Regions from separate parts of the Bacillus sp. J14TS2 genome, predicted to be linked through region 1. Evidence: riboswitches for the same ligand, from Rfam matches in the RefSeq annotation. Region 1 holds a riboswitch; the other holds the start of a gene.

Region 1 (11,074 bases):
CTTTTTAAACACGTATCTATATTGTTAAATTTATGTGAGAGGAAGTTGCTCTATGTCTCTTATCCCGCATTAACGGGCACTAATAGACTTTTGGGAATACGGCGGAGCATAGGCTGCCCGTAAAAGCCCGATTGGTTCAGGCCAACAAGATGTTGGTCACAAAGGCGAAGTGACGTATAGGGTGTACTAGTGCAGACGAAGCGACAGGATGTCGCGATTTTAGCCTTTGATCCTCTGAAATCAGTGGAGATGGAGGAAACCCCCACTGATTGAAGTTTCACTTTATCATTTAGGGATCTTTAACTTTTGCCCCACCGATATTTCATTTCCTGAGAGTCCATTCGCTTGGCGAATCTTTTCAATCCCATCTTGACTTTGGTAATGATTCATAGCAATACGAAAGAGTGTTTCTCCAGGTTGAACGGTGTGATAGACTTCTCCTCCTTCGTCTTGCGTTTGACTTTCATTCGAATCTTGTTTCTCTTGTTCTTCTTCTTTCTTTGGAGGCGCGGGCTCCTTCTCTTCCTTCTTCTCTTCCTGATCAGATTTCTTGTTATCCTTTATTTCCTCATTCTTCTGCTGATCTTTTTTATCAGTTTCCTTATCTTTCTGTGCCTTTTCTTCTTCTTTCTTATCACTCTGCTCTTTCTGCTCTTCTTGCTCTTTATTTTTTTCAGTTGATTCATCACTGACCGCTGAACGAATCGACGTATCTGTTGAATCCTCAAAGAGGAATTCCTCTCTAGACTGCCCACTCGATGTATTAGCGATAGAAATTTTATCTTTATTCGCATAAATCATAACCGCAATTGGCATCAATAATAATATGATGACTAAAATAGAGGGAATTGAAAGCTTCCTTTTTTTGGATGCCTCCTTTTTCCTTTCCGGTTTTTTCTTATTTTTTTTGCCATGAAGTTCTGCTCGAGACGGAAGCTCATTTTTGTACTTCTCATTTTTTTGTTCATTCATACTTCATTCCCCACTTTCCGCTTAGTGTTTAAACGAATAGAGATTCCTAACAAAAGATCAATGATAAAATGCATCAAGATGACTGGCCATAAAAGTTGCCCAGACCATTCAAAAACGAAACCTATCCATATACTTAAAACCAAAATATTGATGATTAAGTACCAATGTGCCCAATACCTCATATGAATCACAGCAAAAATAATACTTGTTGGGATTAAACCGAACTTCGTTTGAATAATGCCTCGAAACAGCCATTCTTCCGCAATGGCTATAATCAAAACAAGCAATATTATTTGTAGAAAATTAAGCTTTGAAAAGATTCTTTTATTGATACCACCATCATCATAATAATGTTGAGGTAGTCGTTTCATTAAAAATAAATCTAAACTCACAACCATCAGTCCACTAGTAATCCCGATACATATCCACTTGATATCCACCTGAAATAATCTAGAAAATGAGTGCCAATCCTTAAAAAACAAAGGACTTAAGATAGATGCGACAACTAAAAGGATCACTTGTGTAAAAATAACACTTACTATGATCTCTTTATCTGTTAAATTTTTAATTAATTCGGCTTGCTTGGTCTTTTTCATTTACACTCACTTTTCTAACAGGATTTTTTGCAATCTCCATTCCCAAGATTGGTTATTTTTCCGATGCTTTTCCTTTTGACTGCTAAAATAATAGGTCCTATCCACTTGGCATATATCGCAGCATATGTCCGGGGATACTTGGTCTGTTTCTTGAAAGTAAGTTAAGGCCTGCTTACGCCGACATTCCTCCGAATGAATCCAATTGGACATCGCCCATAGCTTGCTCAATTTTAGCTGTTTTCGAGCGTTCTTTATTTCTATTACTTTACCCGCTCTATCATGATGATCACAAAAAGCGGAAAAATAATATTCAAGAAAACGAAGTTGAGTTTCCGTTATGTTTAATTCAGTCATGATTTTTGCGCTATCGTTTACATTGGTCAATGAATCATAATTGTTAATCTGCCAATCTTCAGGTAGTTCCTGTTCAATCAATCGCATCGGTAACGTCTCATCGCCAGCTGCATAGAGAAGAAGAGCAATGCTTTCCTGTCCATCTCTTCCAGCACGTCCTATTTCTTGAATATATGATTCCATCTGCCCTGGCATGTGGTAATGAATGACAAAGCGAATATTTTTCTTATTAATTCCCATCCCAAAGGCACTTGTTGCACAAATAACATCTAATTGACCACATAAAAATTGCTGTTGAATTAAAATTCGTTGTTCTTGATCTATTCCTCCATGGTATGCTGCAGCATTTTCAACTCCATTTAACCGCAGAAAGTCTACAAATTCCTCTGTAAGACGCTTGCTGGAAAAATAAATAATTCCTGGCTTTTGAAAATTCCGAACTAACTCCAATAAGCGCTTCTTTTTTTCCTCAAAATGCTCATATTTTTCAACGACCATACTAATATTAGGGCGATCAATCGAATAAACAAATTCCTTTGGATATTGAAATTGGAGAAGCTGCTTAATATCTTCACGTACTTCTGGTTGAGCTGTAGCCGTTAAAGCAAGTAAAGGTGGATTTCCAATGGACATCCGGATCTTTCCTATATTCAAATAATCCGGCCTGAAATCATACCCCCATTGCGAAATACAATGAGCTTCATCAACCACAAATAGACTTATTTTAATCTGTTTTAATCGATCGACAATATTTTGCATTCCAAGCATCTCAGGTGATAAATAAATAAAGCGATAGTGATCTAATTGTCGTAATGTTTTCCCTCTCATTCTTCGATTTAAAAAGGAATTTATCGCGACAACTCTACGCTCCCCTAAGATATGCAGTTGCTCAACCTGATCCTGCATTAAGGAAATCAATGGAGAAACAATGACTACAGTACCTCCCAATAGATAGGCTGGCAATTGGTAACATAATGATTTACCTGTCCCTGTTGGAAGCATCGCTAATACATCATGACCTTGTAAAATAGCATCAATTGTTTCTTCTTGACCTTTATTGAACGATTCATATCCAAAAACCTTTTTTAAAATTTCTGCCTTTGTCATCCTTCTCCTCCTATCCTCGCAAGAGCAAGACGGATTTGAAAATATGTAGCCGCATCAATTTGTTCTTTAATCGGTTTAAGTTTTTTTACCTGCAAGTGTCGAGCTGCTCGAACAATTTCTTTAGCCAACTTGAAATCAATAAAAGGTTCAATAGAAAACGCAGGATCATTCATCGCTATTTCGATTATATGGTCTTCGATGGTACTCTTTTTTAAATTTCGCAAACATGCCACTTTCTCTACTGAGTGATGCATTGCCAATAATTCCGCTGTCTTTGCAGCTGTGTTCGTTAGCGGAATACTCTGATATACATCATCTACAAGGGAATGCATAATCCGAAATTGATTAGGCTTTGCTACGATCTGCGTTATCCAATAATGAAGAGCATTTAAAAAACGGAAATGATATTCGGTTTGCTCCAAATTCAAATATTCTGCTGTCTGCTTATCGGTATACCCGATCATTTGATAGCCGCTTAATCGCCAAATCACAGAAACGGGATCTTCTGGAAACGGCGTTGTTAATAATATTGACAGTTCTTCATGCAAATCAGCTGCTAGACTTCCTTTTTGCTCTTTATGGTGGAACAAATAGCTCTTTACCCAAGTTTGAATATCATGATCTCTTGTGACTGGGTAATAACGATTCTCCGCATGATTCATATAGGATAAAACTTGCACAAACAAGGTGAGTCTTTTCCACATTTGAATGGCTGCATCCTGAAATTTTAATCCATTTACATAATTAGGAATAGCTACCGCTTCAAAGTACGTTAAATAAGCTTCGCTTCCCTTATCGGTTATATGACCAATAAGAGTTTTGGGGTCATACTCAATATACTGTTGCTCGATGAAAATTTGTATATGATGGTCGAATTCCGACCGCCGCATATCTGGTATAGTTTTAAAAAAAGGCGCTAAATCAAAGAGATGAGCATCTTGTAATGTTTGTGATGACTTTTTCCCTACCAGTAAATGGTAAATCGAGTAAATGGTTCTTTCTCCATTTAGTTCCCGCAAACATTTTAATAGGAGTGCAGATAAAAATGTCATCCTTATTGACTCTCTCCTTCCCCTTGTTCTTACAATATTTTACCATGAATAAGGAATTTCGACTATGTTTCGACAAAGAAGATCCTAATAATATTGCAAACTTTGTAGAGATTGAAAAAATCAGGAACTAGCTATAAAATAATAAAGGAACCATGATTATTTTTTGAGTTGAAGGATGGAGGGAATTTTTGTGCCGAAATATACGATTGTAGATCAAGATACATGCATTGCTTGTGGTGCATGTGGCTTATCGGCACCTGATATATATGATTACGATGATGAGGGGCTTGCCTATGTAATCCTTGATGATAATTCTGGAACCGAGGCTGTTCCTGATATATTAGAAGATGACTTATTAGATGCATTCGAAGGGTGTCCAACAGAATCAATTAAAATAGCGGAAGAGCCTTTTGATGGGGATCCTTTCAAATATGAGGAATAACACAAGATAATCCGATATTAAACACCAATCAAAACGGAGATGCCAAACAAGGCATCTCCGTTTTGATTAGATATTTTTATATGAAATCTGTTTGCTTAACCAGCCATTTAAACGTTTATAGACAAGAAGAAATACAGCTGCAACGATTAAGCCTTTAATAATATTAAACGGTAAAACAGAGATGACCACGAGTTCACGTAAAGCTTCATTACTCATTGGTTCCCAGCCGCCAAGTCCCATGAAAGCTGGCAGAAACACAAAATAATTTAGAACCGTCATCAATACAGCCATAAATAAAGTACCTATGCAGAGGGAGACCATTAATCCCCACTTGGCTTTTAAATGTTTATACACCATATATGTTGGTAATACGAACAGCACTCCTGCAATAAAATTAGACACATTCCCAATCGGAATGCCTGTTGCACTTCCGGAAATAAGATAGTCTAATATATTTTTAAATAATTCCACAAGGATCCCTGCCGCTGGTCCAAGTATTAAGGCGGCTATCAGTGCGGGAATATCACTGAAGTCAACGGTTAGATAGGGTGGAAACGGTGGGATTGGAAATTTGATCAGCATGAGTACAAATGCCAAACTACTAAACATCCCAATGATAACAAACGACCTGACACTTAATTTTTTCAAGATTCTCTCTCCTTAGAGATCCATCCCTCGATGAAGCAAGGTTTACCCATAAATAGACGCTCAAAAATCCGATTTCCTTCATTTTGAACCTCCACTTTAAGCTACCACAAAATAAAAACCCTCAAAGAAAATGACTTTGAGGGAGAATATTCAGGTGCTTACAAAGGACTTAAACAAGGTAAATAGACATCATGACCATAAATATGATCATCATGAATATGACACCTTTGTTTAAATACAAGGCAACCTTCATCTTCTCCCATCCAGACTATACTGTCGGCTTTGGAATCACACCAAATCCTGCTTCAAAGAAGCTCGCGGGCTCAGAAACCAATGTTTCATTACCGCCGGTCGGGAATTTCACCACGCCCCGAAGATGAATCGTATTTTATTTTCAAATACATTATACAACAATTCTTTTTATTTGGGAAGAGGAATGCTTACTTTAAAACATTGGGCGCAATAGGGACCTGAATAGGCTGTTCGAAATCAAATCCTTCCCATTGCTCTGGCTCGATGCTTTCAAACTGAACCACTTGAAAACCATACTCTTTTGCAGCTAGTAAAATCCCTTCTAACATCCACATTTTTTCTTGCTGATCTCCGGCCGAAAGATCGAGTTGCTGATTAAATTGAATAGTAACCTGTTGTTCCTCTTCCTGAACAATTTCAAAATCGAGATTGCTAGGAATAAGAGTTTGGAGAGAATCATTAGGACTGTCTTTCATCACATGTAATGTATCATTAAAATTGTCCCCTGTTGTATTGCTATCCGAAACAATATAAGCTTGCCCATTATCAGCGTTATACAGATATTGAGCTCGATGTGGTTGTTTCTCAATGGGTTGATCCTGCACGATACCATTGTTGCCAAATTCAACAGGATTCCCATCTTGATCGGTAAATCGAACCTCTTCAATATCTGTATATTGGAATGTATTTTGAATAATATCCCCTAATCCATTTTGATAACCAAAGTTTTCCTTGAATTGATCATCAATGATAACATGGGCGGTTGTTTGATTTTCGATTACCATGGAATTTAGAATCGGTTCGATATCCATTAAATTTGGTGCATGTTTTTGGATAAGCTTTGCTTCCTGTTTATATTGCTCAAACCAATCGGTTCCCTCTTCTTTAGAGACAAGGATGCTAACGGAAACGGGAACTAATCCTCCATCATTTGTGAGGGTTGCGTAGGTTAATACTTGCTTGTTTCCTACATCCTCATTATACAAAGCAGTTCTGAATTGAGAGCCTTTTTTAGTTTCTTCCTGAGCTTCCATTGTTGAGTTTTTTTCATTCGATTTGAATAATTTTTTTTCATTTTGCTCGGTATTATCTTGATTACTCGTAACCCTTCTATCAGAAGTGGACGACTCTTTTTGTCCTGCATTCTGCTCAAATAAAGTAGGGGAAACTAACAGAAAGATCAATACAGCGGCAAGTAATGCGAAAGTGGGAATGAAAATTAATCCCTTCCTTTTCTTAGACTTCCGGTCCATATTTTGCTGCACTTTTCGATAAATTTCTTCTTTCGAACGTTGATCTGTCACTTCCGGAAGGTGCTTAATCATTTGGATCATCTTTTTCTTCTGTTTCATCTCTTCAGGCATGAAATGGACCTCCCTTCCTTGCGTGTAATTCCATTTTTTCCCTGAGTGCCTTTAATGCACGATGTTGGGTGGTTTTGACCTTACTTTCCGACCAACTAAGCGTTTGAGCCGTTTCTGCTACAGAAAAATCATTCATAAATCGCATTATGATGACGAGCCGATGATTCGTTGTGCACATATCCAAACAATTAAATAAACGTTCCATGTCCTCATTTTGGATTGTAACATCCTCCGGTAAAGGTCCAGTATCCTTGATTCCGCCACGGTCCCAATCAAATTTATCATATAGACGTTGTTTCCAATTTTTTTGTTTTCTAAAATGGTCAATGGCGACATTTTTGGCAATCGAAAAGAGCCAGGTTTTTTCACTACTTTTCCCTTCAAATCGATTATAAGAACTCATCACTCGGATATAGACTTCCTGTACTAAGTCTTCAGTTTCCTCCCGATTTTTCACCATATAAAATAAAAACTGAAAAAGATCGCGATGATATTTGTCATACAATTCATCGAACACGGAGTCCATCTACTTCCCTCCCCCGTTACGTATTAGTCGTTCACTATTTATAAAAGTTACAAAACTTTTGTTCGATTATATAAAAATAACGGATTAAACAACCTTTTCAAGTTATTCAATCCGTTTCGTTATCCACAATCGTTTCTTGTGGAACAAGATTTTATTGCAGCATTCAACATTTTTTATTTCGCGTTCGGTAAAAAGACGATAAATGTCGTTCCCACATCAACCTTACTTTGTACCGTTATTTCTCCATGATGAGCATCAACAATATTTTTCACAATCGCTAGTCCTAATCCTGTTCCGGCTTTTCCTCTCGTTCGAGCTTTATCCGCCTTATAAAATCTTTCAAATACAAATGGTAAATCCTCTTCCGGAATACCCGTTCCGTTGTCGGATACTTTAATCGTTATACCAGCATCATTTCTTGTTTGTGTAATAGTCACACGCCCATTCTCAGCAGTATGACGAATGGCATTATCAATCAAATTGGTTAAGACTTGCTCAATCCGATCTGGATCCATAGAAAACAGCTGATTATCATGGAGCTGACTCTCTAATATTACCTGCTTTTCCTTGGCTATACCACCAAATTTATGCATAATTCGTTGAATAAATGTACTAATTTCTAGATTTTCATAATTTAAGGAGATATGACCTGCTTCCATTTTAGCGAGATCTAATAATTCATTCACAAGTCGACCGATTCGTAAAGATTCATCATAAATAATTCTAGCAAGTTCTTTCTTTTCTTCATCTGAATCGACAATATCGTCAATGATCGCCTCACTATATCCTTGAAGCATTGAGATTGGTGTTCTTAATTCATGCGAGACGTTAGAAACAAAATCACTTCTTAATTTATCAAGTCTTCTTTCTTCTGTCATATCGCGTATAACTGCGACAGCCCCTCGAACGCTTTGCTGATTCTGTGTGTATAAGGGACTAACGATCACAACATAATACCGACCTTGTATCTTTAACTCCTCAGTCTGTTCTGTTTCTACTGATATCGCTTGTGCAAGCAAATCAGCCAGCTCACCTGGGATCGGGCTTTTGCTATTTTGCCCTTCACTATACCATTGTTGTAAAAACCGATCAGCAGGAGGATTGGTAATGAGTATATCACCACTTTTACTAAACGTCATAACTCCGTCTGCCATACTACTTAAAATGCTTTTCAATTGCTCTTTTTCTTGGCTTAAGACATTCATATTTATTTTTAATCTTTTAGCCATTTGATTAAAAGCAATCGCTAATTCCCCAATTTCATCATGACTTAAAAAAGGCACTTTTGTATCAAATTCCCCTTTAGAAACTTGAAAAGCGGCCTCTTTCATTTTTCTTAAAGGTGAAGTAATTCTCGTGGATAGGAAAAAGGCAAAAAAAGTTGTCAAGACGATCGCAATACCAGCTGCAAGGTAAATAATCCTTGTTGTTTGCTGTGTCGTATCCTTCAATACAGCTAAAGATTGGTAGATAAAAATAGCCCCATTTTGTTCATTAATGTGGAAGGGAACTGCTGCCACAATGACATTCTCATATCGACTTCCTTTATTCGGATAATCTGTTTGTGAAAATTCTTTGACTATACGTTTTTCATCAGAAAAAACTTTCATTAGCTCATGGTCGCTTAATAAGTCCTTTGCTGAATCTATCTCTTGTTCTGGAGCATCTGGTGAGAGCAGAAAATCTTCTTCATCGTAGGCAATAATCACTCCTAGAGGTTTATCGACTATTTCAAAAACAATTTCTTCTCCTAGTCCATCACCTGCATGCGCCTCCAGAATACTTGAAACTTTATTCGCCTGATTGGCCAATTCCTGCTCAATCTGACTGACATGATATTTTTCAAAAAACTCTAGAAGTAAAATGGTCAAAATGATTAAAACAAAGGAAACTAATAAAAGAATCGTCATCCATAGTTTCCCTACTACACTTCTCCAAAGTCTCATTCATTTGCCTCAAATTTATAGCCTACACCCCATACAGTAACAATCATTGCTGCTGCTTTTTCGGAGACTCGATTTAATTTTTCACGAAGTCTTTTTACATGGGTATCGACTGTTCTTAAGTCACCAAAAAATTCATATTGCCATACTTCTTTCAATAACTGTTCTCGATCAAAAACTTTATCAGGAGATTTTGCAAGGAAGTGAAGTAACTCATACTCTTTGGGTGTTAAATTCACTTCTTCACCATTTGCTGTTACACGATGCGCATCATGGTCAATCGATAAATAAGGGTACACAATGATGTCCCTTGCCGTAGCCGTTGAACTTTTGTAGCCTGTTTGTGAGGATCTTCTTAGGAGCGCCTTCACTCTTAATACTACCTCGCGAGGACTGAATGGTTTAACGATGTAATCATCGGCTCCCACTTCAAACCCTTGTACTCTATTTGCTTCTTCTCCTTTGGCCGTTAGCATAATAATAGGTGTATCTTTTTGCTCTCGTATCTCATTGCATACCTCAATCCCGTCTTTTTCAGGCATCATTAAATCTAACAAAATACAATCATAATCATGTTCCACTGCTAATTCTAGAGCAGAATTTCCATCCCCTGCTTCTTCAATCACATAATTTTCTCTTTCCAAATACATCCTAAGCAACCTGCGAATACGATCTTCATCATCTACTACAAGAATTTTCACTTGCTGATTCATTATGTACCCTCCCTGAATAATTAGTCCGTTTAGCAGCATCGGATAAGAAAAAGGCTCGCACTTTTGAGGGTGTGAGCACTTTTTCACTATTTCTATACCTCTAGTATGTTGATCTACCCTTTATCTCTCATTTTCCATTTTACGCATAGGAATGCAATCCAGCAAGAATGAGGTTCACAAAGATCAGATTAAATAAAATGATGGCAAACCCAACTACGGCAAGCCAAGCCGATTTCTCCCCATGCCAGCCTACAGATAATCGTAAATGCAAGAAAACTGCGTAAAATAAGAAGGTAATAAGCGCAAATACCTCTTTCGGATCCCATCCCCAAAAACGTGTCCACGCAATCTGTGCCCAAATCATTGCAAAAACAAGTCCCCCAAGACTAAATACTGGAAAACCAATGAGCACTGACCGATAACCAATCTCATCTACTAAATCTAAATTCGCTTTTTTCGTTAATGGCTGAAATATTGCACTAATACTTTTTCTGAAAATCAAACGTAGTAATAGATATAATATTGAGCCAATTAGTATACTCCAAATAACTGTGTTAAGCTTTTGGGCATTAATAAGCGCAGGCATTTTCACAAGTGGCTCCATACCTGTCCCGCCAATTTTTTCTGCCTCATGCGGGCCGACAATAGCAGGCAGCTGATAATTTGCTTCCAATGTTTGCCCTTCCCGATTGACCCAACTGAAATCTGTTTGATAATGAGCCATTGAGAAGGATGTTGTAATAATAATAAAACCAAGCGCGACAATTAATGTGTACATAATAAATTCCAGAGAAAAAGCTTTAAGACTTCTTTTGGTTGTATCTACTACCTTTAAAAGATAAATAAGTCCGGCAATAAAACTAATTGATAAAATCGCTTGTCCAATCGCCGCTGTTGAGACATGGATAATTAACCATTCACTTTGCAACGCAGGAATAAGTGGTGCAATATCCGATGGAAACATACTTGCATAAGCAATGATGAGCATGGCGATCGGTAGTGCAAAGAAACCTAAAACATTCAAACGATAAATAAAATAAATTAATATAAAAGCCCCTACTAACATCATGCCAAAAAATGTAGTGAATTCAAATAAGTTACTAAT
Region 2 (11,074 bases), on a different contig from region 1:
AATATCATAACCGGTTGTATTGCGAATATCCCCAATGATTAATACATCCTGATGAGGGACGGCGACAATCATGTCTCCCTCAATGGTTTCTGCTTTTTCTTGCAAAAATTTTTCATTTAAAATCCTGCTGGCATCATAGCCATCATTGGTATTTAAGAAGTAAAAATCATTTCCACGCAATGTATCTTTTTTCAGTTTCACTGGAAGGGAACGAACATTAAAGCGTGCCATTTCCCGCACTTTTTGGGGATCAAGCCTTTCTTTTTTTATAATTTGCTCATCCAACAGGCGATACGTCTGCCCAAGATCAAGCGCATAATAAATTCTTGTTTCTGCGGTATGATCATCTGTAAAAAACGGTACACCCTCCCCAGTTTCTTTCGGGAATGACGTTGAACGAATAACAGGATAGATTTTCTTCTCCTGACCAGCGACTTCTTGGTCTTTGCCCATCACTTTGAGGGCCTCTTCCACGTAATACTCCACTTCATCAATCGCCTTGTCTTTATGCACATGCCACTTGGCAACTAGAGGAGACAAGGCAATATCCAGTCCTTTGCCCGTTTCTTCATTTTCAACGCGCACTGTTTCCGTTTCTCGATCATATTTGAACAAACGTCCCTGCTTTTTAAGACGCTGTTCCAATGCTCTTTTCATTTTCTTTTCATCCATTTTCACACCACTCCCCTCCTTTGGGACATTACATTACTGTTTATTTTACACAAAATAGGCCAGAGTCTCAAAGTTTGGAAATGAGGATTTTCTTTTCCCACACAAAAATCCAGTCCTGCGATATATTAGACTGGATTCTTTGATTAATCGTAGATATTTCCATATCATGCTTCCCTATTTTTAAAGTATTCAGGGAGTACAGGTTCTTCTTACTTCATTATTCCGCAAGTTCATTGATAAAGTCTCCGATTTCTTCTAAGGTCTTCCGATCCTTGCTTACGAAGCGACCTGCTTCTTCACCATTATGGAAGGCAACAAAGCTTGGGATCCCAAAGATATCCAATTGACTACAAAGATCAATAAATTGATCACGATCCACATACTTGAATATATACTCTGGGTAATCCGCCTCTAATCTTGGCAAGAACGGCTCAATAAAGGTACAATCTGGGCACCAATCAGCAGAAAACATAAAGATCGCCCGTTCTTCCTTTTTCAATTGTTCAAATTCTTCTATAGATTGTAGTTTTTCCATTTTATTTCCCTCCAGTATTGATTAGCATTTGACCTGGTTTGATCCAGCCCATTTTCCTCATAAATTCTGATAAACATAAGCTTATCACAGCTGGAGCCAAAAGATGTAATACAATGACTTGGATCAGCACTGTAGTGGAAAAACCCATAGTTTCAAAGGTCATGATTTGACCGACAAATCCACTCGTTCCCATGCCAGCTCCTGCTGCATTACTTGTCATCGGCCAAATCGTCGTAGCAAACGGTGCGATCACAATCCCCGCAACTGTTGGTGGAATTAAAATCAAGGGATAGCGGATAATATTCGGCACTTGCAGCATGGATGTACCAATCCCAATCGCTAACAATCCACCCATCTTGTTCTCACGATAGCTAGACACCGCAAAACCAACCATTTGGGCGCAACACCCAATCGTTGCTGCCCCAGCTGCCAATCCACTTAAATCAAGCATAAGCGCGATTGCTGCGCTTGATATTGGTGCTGTTAACGCAAGCCCCATTAAAGTCGCCACAAGGATTCCCATTAAAATTGGCTTTTGCTCTGTTGCCCAAACAATCCAGCTGCCGAACACGGTTAAGAATTGTCCGATCGTTGGTCCAATAAATTTTGCAACCAGAAAACCTGTGAAAATCGTCACAAAAGGAGTCACAATAATATCTATTTTCGTTTCCTTACTGACAAGCTTTCCAATTTCAACCGAGATGAGCGCGGCAAGATAACTCCCTGCTGGTCCTCCACCAAGGGCTGCGCCCGCAGCTCCAGTGGCAACCGCGGCAAAGGTCACAAGTGGTGGCGCGCCAAGCCCAACTGCAATCGCAGCTCCGATTGCCGGTCCCATTAAATCCATCGCTAATTGACCCATTTCAACCAAAATTGGCCAATGCAGTTGCTCACCAATTGTTTTTATAATTAAGCCAATGATTAGAGAAGAAAATAACCCTAACGCCATATAACTCAAGGCATCGACTAAATACGTTTTAACTGAAACCCGTACACCCTTCTTTTCTAAAAAACCCATCTCCCTGCCCCCTTGTCAACCATTATAATTAACTAGTGTAAAGACAGTTATCGCTTTTGTCTATCCTTTTTTTAAAAAAACATCTCCAGAATGCAAAAAGAGGGCCAACTATTAAGGCCCTCCGTTAACATCTCTATTCTACCTGGCTTGAACGAACAATATCCATTAGGAGTTTTGCATCTTCGGATACATTCTGTACAGCTGATTCTGTCGTTGCTTTTGTTCCACCAATTCCAGCAGTTACTTCATAAGTCTCTTCTTCTTCGATTTCTGTAATGACGAGATAGCCAAAACGATCATCTTTAGTAAATGTCTGATTGATAATTAAGGGATCGTCAGTATCGATTAACAAATTATATAATGCTTGACTATCCTCCTCTTCGTTTGGGTTATAAAAAAGGATATAAGGATGGTCTTGCTTATCAAGTATAATATTATTGGGTTTATCATCTTTTACCGACATGCCAGAGGGTAAATAGAACGCAATCGATTGTATCTCTTGATTTGCTTCTTCCGGCTCTTTATCAAAAGCCTTTTCGGCTTGTTCTACAGCTTTGCTCTGTTCTTTTTCAATGGATGCTCCACAAGCAGCAATGAGTAGCATACTACATAGCATGATTGCGCAGGTCATCGCTTTTTTAAACATCTTGTTTCCCCCTAGACCTAAAAAATCTAGTTCCATCATACTATTAACAAAAATACATTGACAAGCCTTTCGCGAGAAATTCCTTTTGTAGGCATATCTGTAAACAAAAGCGCAAGTGCCTTGATCAGCCCCGACAAGCAAATGTTCTGAGACAAAGAAAGGCGTTCTTTGCCTTTCATTGGCTCAGGTTATTTGACGGAACATCGGCTAAGGACGCCACGTCCTGTGGCAACGCCGATGGACTCGCATCCTGCGAGCCTCTCGGGGCTAGGCGCTGGAGCTAGATGCCAAACCGCAACGTAAACAATTATCCATAAGCTACAATTTTATAATTTCCTAGACCACAAGAAATTGCTAAAATGGAAGTTATATCATAATAAGGAGGGAATCAGTTTGAGATTAATCGTTTATCTAGCTGGTGAAATTCATAGTGAATGGCGGTCAGAAATTAAGAAAAAGGCGGAATCTTTAGATCTCCCCATTGATTTTGTTGGACCCATGGAAGACCATGATCGCTCGGATGGAATTGGTGAAGAAATTCTTGGCGAACAACCAAATGCCGTGTTTCGTGATGCCGCTGCTTCAAGTTTTAATAACCTGCGCACAGAGGTCTTATTGAAAAAAGCAGATATCGTAGTCGCTCTTTTCGGAGAGAAATATCGACAATGGAATACAGCGATGGATGCAAGTACCGCGCTCGCGATGAATAAACCCCTTATTCTAGTTCGGCCAGAAGGATTACACCATCCTTTAAAAGAGTTATCAGAGAAAGCCAATATAACCGTGGAAAATGGAGATCAAGCTGTGAAAGCTCTGTCTTATATTTTTGAGTAAACGAATATTCCATGATCTTCTTTGGGTAGAAATCAGAAGTTCGAGGAAAATTTGTTATTTTTCCTCTTGATTCTTTGTTAAGCAGTATGATAATCTGTTTTGTAATCGAATATATTCCTTCGGGGCAGGGTGAAATTCCCTACCGGCGGTGATGAGCTATTATGCTCTTAGTCCGTGACCCGGATGCTTTTTTATAAGCAGAAGGTGGATTTGGTGAAATTCCAAAGCCGACAGTGAAAGTCTGGATGGGAGAAGGAGAATCTAACAAAGTCTATTTTTCTATGCGTTTTTTAAGCATTTATTCAGAAGTTTTCTGTTTTATTAGTACATGTTCAAAATGGAAGTTAAAAAGTTTACTCTATTTTTTGAACGGCTGCTATTCAGAAACGCTGAAAGTCATTTATAGACCTATGTTTATTTAAGTATGTCTAAAAGCCCCGCTACTATGTTTGCGGGGCTTTTTTATTTTCATTCGTTCGTAAGGAATACTGATAATGGAGTGTTGACAGGTTGTGTTGAAGGAAAATTATATGGAGTTAGCCTTATCTTTAGCGCGCACAGTTGCGGGACAGACTTCACCCAATCCCCCTGTAGGAGCGGTTGTCGTGAAGAACGGTCAAATCATCGGTATGGGTGCACACTTAAAGGCTGGTGAGGCTCATGCAGAACAGATAGCACTGCAAATGGCTGGAGACGAGGCTCGTGACGCAGATCTTTATGTTACTTTAGAGCCTTGCGCTCATATGGGAAAAACGCCTCCATGTGCAGATGCCGTAATAGCTTATGGGATTAAACATGTATGGGTTGCAACTCAAGATCCCAATCCTCTTGTTGCAGGTAAGGGGATCCAACGCATGGAAGATGCCATGATTCAAGTGGATATTGGTCTCTACGGACAAGAAGCTGCCCAACTATATGCACCATTTTTTCACTATATTCAAACAAAACAACCTTACGTTACGATGAAAATAGCAATGACATTAGACGGAAAAATAGCTACAGCAACTGGAGATAGTAGATGGATCACAAGTGACCAAGCACGACTTGATGTTCATTTACTTCGAGCTGCACATGATGCGATTTTAGTCGGTGTGCAGACGATTCTTCATGATGACCCTCTCCTCACCACCAGATTGCCCCAAGGTGGAAAAAATCCTATTCGAGTTATTTTAGATACACATTTGCGGACACCGATCAATAGCCAAATCGTGCAAAACGATGAAGCACCAACGCTAATTTTTTGCGGGCAGCAAGCGGCAAGCAAAAGACAACAACTGCTTGAACAAGGGAGCCAGGTTAAAGTCGTCCGCTTGGCAACTGAGAGAATTTCTGTTCCTGAGATTTTAAATGAATTAGCGAAACACAATATTATGAAGTTGTTGGTTGAAGGTGGGGCGACGATACATGCTGCCTTTTTAAAATCGCAAAAAATCCAAAAGGTTATTGTCTATGTTGCACCCAAATTATTAGGAGGAAAACAATCCCTCCCATCAATTACAGGTGAAAATCTACTTTCCATGTCAGAAGCTCGTCCTTTCATATTTGAAAACGTAGAAATGATTGGCCCTGATATCAAAATCACAGCTTTACCAAAAGGAAGTGAACAAAATGTTTACAGGGATCATTGAAGAAATTGGCATCATTGCACAGATTCAAGCCCAACCTCAATCTCTAAAGTTGGAGATTACAGCTCATACTATTTTGCAAGATATGGAGCTAGGGCACAGTATTGCTGTGAACGGTGTCTGCTTGACGGTCACTCATTTTTCCTCTGAACATTTTAGCGTAGATGTGATGCCAGAAACGTTTCACACCACCTCTTTACAAAGATTAAAAACTGGTAGTGTTGTCAATTTAGAACGTGCTCTTTCACTTCAAGATCGGCTTGGCGGCCATTTTGTTACAGGCCATGTGGACGGAATTGCGGTTGTACATTCAAAGTCCCAAGTGGAAAATGCTTTATACATGACACTCTCTGTTCCTGATGAATGGAGGATGTATTTATTACCGAAAGGCTCCATCGCATTGGATGGGACTTCGTTAACGATTTTTAAAGTGGAAGACAATCAGGTAACCATTTCTCTGATTCCCCATACCCAAGAAAAAACAGGATTAGTGAACAAAAAAATCGGGGATGTAGTCAATTTGGAATGTGATGTATTAGGAAAATATGTAGAACAGATGGTATTTCAAACCAAGCGAAAACAGCAAAGTTTGACAAAAGATTTCTTGCAACATAACGGATTCTTTTAAGGAAAGGTGACAAACATGTTTGATTCAATAGAAGATGCCATAAGCGACTTACAAAAAGGCAAAGTTGTGATTGTTGTGGATGATGAAGATCGAGAAAATGAAGGCGACTTTATTGGTCTAGCAGATCTAGTCACCCCCGAGATGATAAATGTAATGGCAAAGTTCGGAAGAGGACTTATCTGCGTTCCTATTACAGAGGAAAAAGCGCAACAACTCGAATTAAAATTAATGACTGATCAACCTACAGAAGGTTATGGAACAGCCTTTACGATTAGTATTGATCATTGTTCTACCCGTACAGGTATTAGTGCGTTTGAACGGGCAAAAACGATCGAAGCAATGGTGAAAAAGGCAGCTGGGGCACGAGATTTTGTTCGACCTGGGCACATTTTCCCCCTTATTGCGAAAAATGGCGGTGTATTACAACGTAAAGGGCATACGGAGGCTGCCGTCGATCTTGCTAGATTAGCAGGACATTCACCAGCCGGGGTGATTTGTGAAATTATGAATGATGATGGGACGATGGCACGCACACCAGATTTACAGCTTATAGCAAAGGAATTAGACCTTAAATTGATTACAATTCAAGATTTGGCAGACTACCGGGAACAACAAGAATCATTAATCATTCGCGAAACTGAAATTAATCTGCCAACAGAATATGGTCATTTTCGACTTGTTGGTTATTCGGAAAAGATAACAGGACAGGAACATCTTGCCCTTATAAAAGGTGACCTGCATACAAATGAACCGGTATTGGCACGTATTCATTCCGAATGTTTGACAGGTGATATCCTCGGTTCCCATCGTTGTGATTGTGGCCCCCAACTTCATGCTGCCATTGAGCAAATAGAAAAAGAAGGGCGCGGGATACTGCTGTATATGCGGCAAGAGGGTCGTGGAATTGGCTTGATCAATAAATTAAAAGCATACAATTTACAAGAGCAAGGATTCGATACAGTGGAAGCCAATGAAAAATTAGGCTTTGCAGCAGATTTACGTGATTATCGACTAAGTGCAGAAATTTTAAAAGAGTTAGGTGTTCAAAATATACGCTTGCTAACGAATAATCCGAAAAAGATTGCGAGTTTAGAAGACTGTGGAATAAAGATTATCGAACGTGTTCCAATCCAAATGCCAATAAAGGAAGAAAATCGTCGATACTTACAAACAAAAAAAGAAAAACTAGGCCATTTATTCATATTTTAGGAGGAATTATACGTGGGAAATGTATTTGAAGGTCATGTTGTTGGAACAGATCTAAAGATCGGGATTGTCGTAGGTCGATTTAATGAATTTATTACAGGCAAACTTTTATCAGGTGCTGAAGATGCATTCAAACGACATGGAGTCAAAGAAGAAAATGTGGATATCGCTTGGGTACCAGGAGCTTTTGAAATTTCCCTTATTGCAAAAAATCTAGCAGATTCAGGTAATTATGATGCGATTATCACACTTGGAACTGTGATCCGCGGGGATACTCCTCATTTCGATTATGTATGTAATGAAGCCGCAAAAGGTATTGCACAGACAGGGCTGCAGTCTGGTATTCCTGTGATCTTTGGTATTCTTACGACTAATACAATTGAACAAGCGATTGAGCGTGCTGGAACAAAAGCCGGTAATAAAGGTTGGGATACTGCAGTAGCTGCCATTGAGATGGCGAATTTGACGAAACAACTTCGCTAAAACAGAGTAAAATGTTCCCCTAATATATTGTAAAGTAAGAAGCCATTTTGCCAATGAAGCAAAATGGCTTCTTGTTAATTCACATACTTTATAACTGATATTGATACTGCCCAACTAATAATTTCATAATATGTGTAAACATTAAATCGCGTGTGACCATTCCATTGGTAAAGACGCCAATTGCTCCTTCGCCATGACGGATGTTTTCGCGTTGACAGAAATCATCCATAACAGGACCAAGTTCTTCACCATTTCGGAGTCTTACGGCAATTTCCTCTGGAAGCTTAATTCGGGCTCCTCCTGCTACAAGTGTTTCCTGATCCCTTACCGCCAGAGCACCCCAATTGATTAGAAAGAGACCTGCCGGTGTTTCCGTTACACCTCCCTCTAAGCCAATGCCAAGCTCAATATCTTGTTGGCGGACACAGTATTCCGCGCGATTCATCGCCCCCTTCATTGTTTCTTCATCGGAAAAAGGCATACTACTTACTTCAGAGGGGGCATCGATTGGATAAATATCAAACGCTATTTCTGTTGCTTGTAAAACATTCTCAACTGCTGTTAATTTTGCTTTGTTTCTAGATCCTACCGCTATTTTCATTCCCATAAACCTTCCTTGCTCAAAATGTTATAGACCACCAATCGACAAATATTTCGTCTCTAGATATGGTTCGATCCCTTCAATTCCACCTTCTCGGCCTAGTCCACTTTCCTTCATCCCCCCAAAAGGAGCATGGGCAGCAGATGGACCACCGTCATTCCAACCAATAATCCCAAATTGCAAATGGTCATGTAAATAATTTCCCACGCGGTAATCATTTGTGAAGAAATATGCCGCTAAGCCATATGGCGTACCATTCGCTAATTCCACCGCTTCATCTAGTGTTTTATAGCCAATAATAGGTGCAACAGGGCCAAATGTTTCTTCATGCATAATTGTCATCTCTGTTGTCACATTCTTGAGAACGGTCGGCTCGACAAAGAAACAGCCTTTTTCTTCATCTACTTGGAACTGATTGCCAACTAGCACCTCAGCTCCTCCTGCAATTGCATCTTCAATTTGTTCGACGATTTTGTTATAACCTTTTTCATTAATAATCGGACCAACATCAATGCCTTCTTGCAAACCGTTGCCAACCTCAAGCTTTTTCACTTCCGACACAAATTTTTCCGTGAACTCATCCAAAATCCTTTCATGAACAATGATTCGATTTGCACAAACACAGGTTTGTCCCGCATTTCGGAATTTAGCGGCAACGGTTTGTTGAACAGCCAGTTCAATATCCGCATCTTCGGCAACAATTAAGGGCGCATGTCCACCAAGCTCCATCGTCACATGCTGGATATTTTTGGAACTATTCTCAATCAATTGCTTTCCAACTGCCGTCGACCCTGTGAACGTGATTTTACGGATCAATTCACTACTCGTAAAAATTTCACCAACGACCTTTCCTTCTCCTATGACGTATTGAATCGCAGCTTTCGGAATCCCGACTTCGTGCGCATAATCAATAAATTTCATACCTGACAAGGGGGTTTCTGATGCTGGCTTAACAATAAAAGTACAACCAGTCGCTAAGGCAGGTGCGGCCTTTCTTGCCATCATCGCTGTTGGAAAATTCCAAGGGGTAATGGCTGCTACAAGGCCAATCGGTTCTCTCGTCACAATGATTCGTTTTGAGCCAGTATTAGCTGGAATGGTCCGGCCATAGACTCGTTTCGCTTCCTCCGCATACCAATCCAAGTATGCGGTAGAATAATCAACTTCACCTCTTGCTTCATTTAATGGCTTCCCGTTTTCTGCAGTCATTAATTTCGCTAATTCTTCTTTATTCTCTTGTATTTTCGCACTCCAAGCCTGAATGAGCCTAGCCCTTTCATGTGCATCTACTTTTGCCCATTCTTGAAAGGCCTGATGCCCTCGAGCAATCGCTGCTTCGATCTCATCATTTGTTTGCATATTGAGTGTTTCGATTACATCACCAGTCGCAGGATTTGTGACGTCTATGTTTGACATAAATCAAAACTCCTTTCAATCGTTTCATCTCTTTCTATATTCCCTAATTTTAACAAAATTATCGTATCGAAAGGAAATAAGAGCTCTTTATCTATCGCGACTGACACTTAGGTTTTATTAACATGACATAAAAAAAGTGCCCAAATCCCCAATTTTTCCTACTAGGGTCAGACACCAATTTTTAAAAATTTATTGCTCTAATGTGTTTTCTTCTATTTTGTTCACATCTGATGTGATTGGTTTCGCAGCCTGTGCCAGCAATCCAGCAACTGTCACACCAATCAGTACAAAAATTAATGACCGCAGTAAACCGACTGATTCAGCGATAGCCCCTAAGATGGGGGGACCAACAAGAAAGGCCATATAACCAACCGTTGTGACAGCTCCTACTCGAGCCGCCACACCATGTGGATTATCACCAGCTGCAGATAAACCAATCGGAAAACCGTAAGCTGAGCCAAATCCCCAAAGAACAATTCCGACAGCTGCTGCATAATAATTCCCACTAAAAATGACGATCATAAGCCCGAGTGCTGCCGAAATGGCGGAGATTCTAAGAATTGCTACCCTGCCAAACTTAGCTAAGAGAATATCGCCCACTGCACGACTAATCGTCATGGTCGCGACAAATAAACTAAACATTAAAGAGCCAGCTGCGGCGGTTTTATCATACCCATCCACAATGACTAATGGCAACCAATCCCCAGCAGAACCTTCTGCAAAAGCCATTCCTAGTACGATGACGCCAAGCAAAAACGTCCGTTGCTCTTTCCAAACCGAGAGACTCTCTTTCGCTGTCGTCCCGCTGGTATCCTCATTTTTAACTTGACCAGATCCTCCCGGTATAAAGCGAAAGAAATAAATGATTAAGATGAATACAGTAAAAGCAATAACTAATAAATGAATGATAATTGGCACATGAAGATTATTGACAACGGAACCAATCATCGCACCAAAAAACGTCCCTAAACTGTATACCGCATGAAAGCTCGTCAAAATTGGCTTTTTTACCGTTTGTTCAATCGCCGTTCCTTCAACATTCATCGACACATCACAAATCCCAATACCAAACCCAAAAAGCGCTAAGCCACCAAAAACAATCAATACATGAGGAAACCATGAACTACCGATTCCCACAGTGATCAACCCAGTGGAACTAAGCCCTAGTCCTACTAACATAATGACACGGCCGCCAAAGCATGCAATTAAACGACTTGCACAGAGAAGGCCAATAATCGAACCAGTAGAAAGACCAAAAATGATCCAGCCCATCTGTGCTGTTGAAACACCTAATGAATCGCGAATATTTGGTGTCTGGGCCACCCAGGATGCCATGGCAAATCCAGAAAGACCAAAATAAAAATAGATGGCCATACGCCACAAACGAATTTGCCGAATTGTAAGTGCCTG

Evidence for each region. A riboswitch is a leader RNA that binds a small molecule or an ion and turns the genes downstream of it on or off. The one in region 1 is predicted to bind FMN.
Region 2: linked by a shared signal. The riboswitch ahead of ribD (bifunctional diaminohydroxyphosphoribosylaminopyrimidine deaminase/5-amino-6-(5-phosphoribosylamino)uracil reductase RibD) and the one ahead of KI375_RS19395 (ECF transporter S component) in region 1 are both predicted to bind FMN.

The regions. Positions count from the first base shown of each region.
Region 1 is NZ_BORE01000014.1:14,348-25,421, forward strand. Features, by position in the region: gene KI375_RS19370 (LysM peptidoglycan-binding domain-containing protein) at 286-972, opposite strand; gene KI375_RS19375 (CPBP family intramembrane glutamic endopeptidase) at 969-1,568, opposite strand; gene KI375_RS19380 (RecQ family ATP-dependent DNA helicase) at 1,575-3,029, opposite strand; gene KI375_RS19385 (YpbB family protein) at 3,026-4,081, opposite strand; gene KI375_RS19390 (ferredoxin) at 4,272-4,523, shown strand; gene KI375_RS19395 (ECF transporter S component) at 4,590-5,171, opposite strand; FMN riboswitch at 5,419-5,553, opposite strand; gene KI375_RS19400 (hypothetical protein) at 5,612-6,787, opposite strand; gene sigX (RNA polymerase sigma factor SigX) at 6,780-7,313, opposite strand; gene KI375_RS19410 (ATP-binding protein) at 7,487-9,259, opposite strand; gene KI375_RS19415 (response regulator transcription factor) at 9,256-9,969, opposite strand; gene ccsB (c-type cytochrome biogenesis protein CcsB) at 10,109-11,074, opposite strand, start outside.
Region 2 is NZ_BORE01000011.1:75,769-86,842, forward strand. Features, by position in the region: gene KI375_RS17250 (DUF1444 domain-containing protein) at 1-672, opposite strand, end outside; gene KI375_RS17255 (thioredoxin family protein) at 890-1,207, opposite strand; gene KI375_RS17260 (PTS sugar transporter subunit IIC) at 1,209-2,225, opposite strand; gene KI375_RS17265 (hypothetical protein) at 2,359-2,871, opposite strand; gene KI375_RS17270 (YtoQ family protein) at 3,265-3,705, shown strand; FMN riboswitch at 3,817-3,966, shown strand; gene ribD (bifunctional diaminohydroxyphosphoribosylaminopyrimidine deaminase/5-amino-6-(5-phosphoribosylamino)uracil reductase RibD) at 4,218-5,333, shown strand; gene ribE (riboflavin synthase) at 5,314-5,958, shown strand; gene KI375_RS17285 (bifunctional 3,4-dihydroxy-2-butanone-4-phosphate synthase/GTP cyclohydrolase II) at 5,974-7,167, shown strand; gene ribH (6,7-dimethyl-8-ribityllumazine synthase) at 7,180-7,647, shown strand; gene KI375_RS17295 (DUF84 family protein) at 7,736-8,248, opposite strand; gene KI375_RS17300 (NAD-dependent succinate-semialdehyde dehydrogenase) at 8,276-9,664, opposite strand; gene KI375_RS17305 (MFS transporter) at 9,854-11,074, opposite strand, start outside.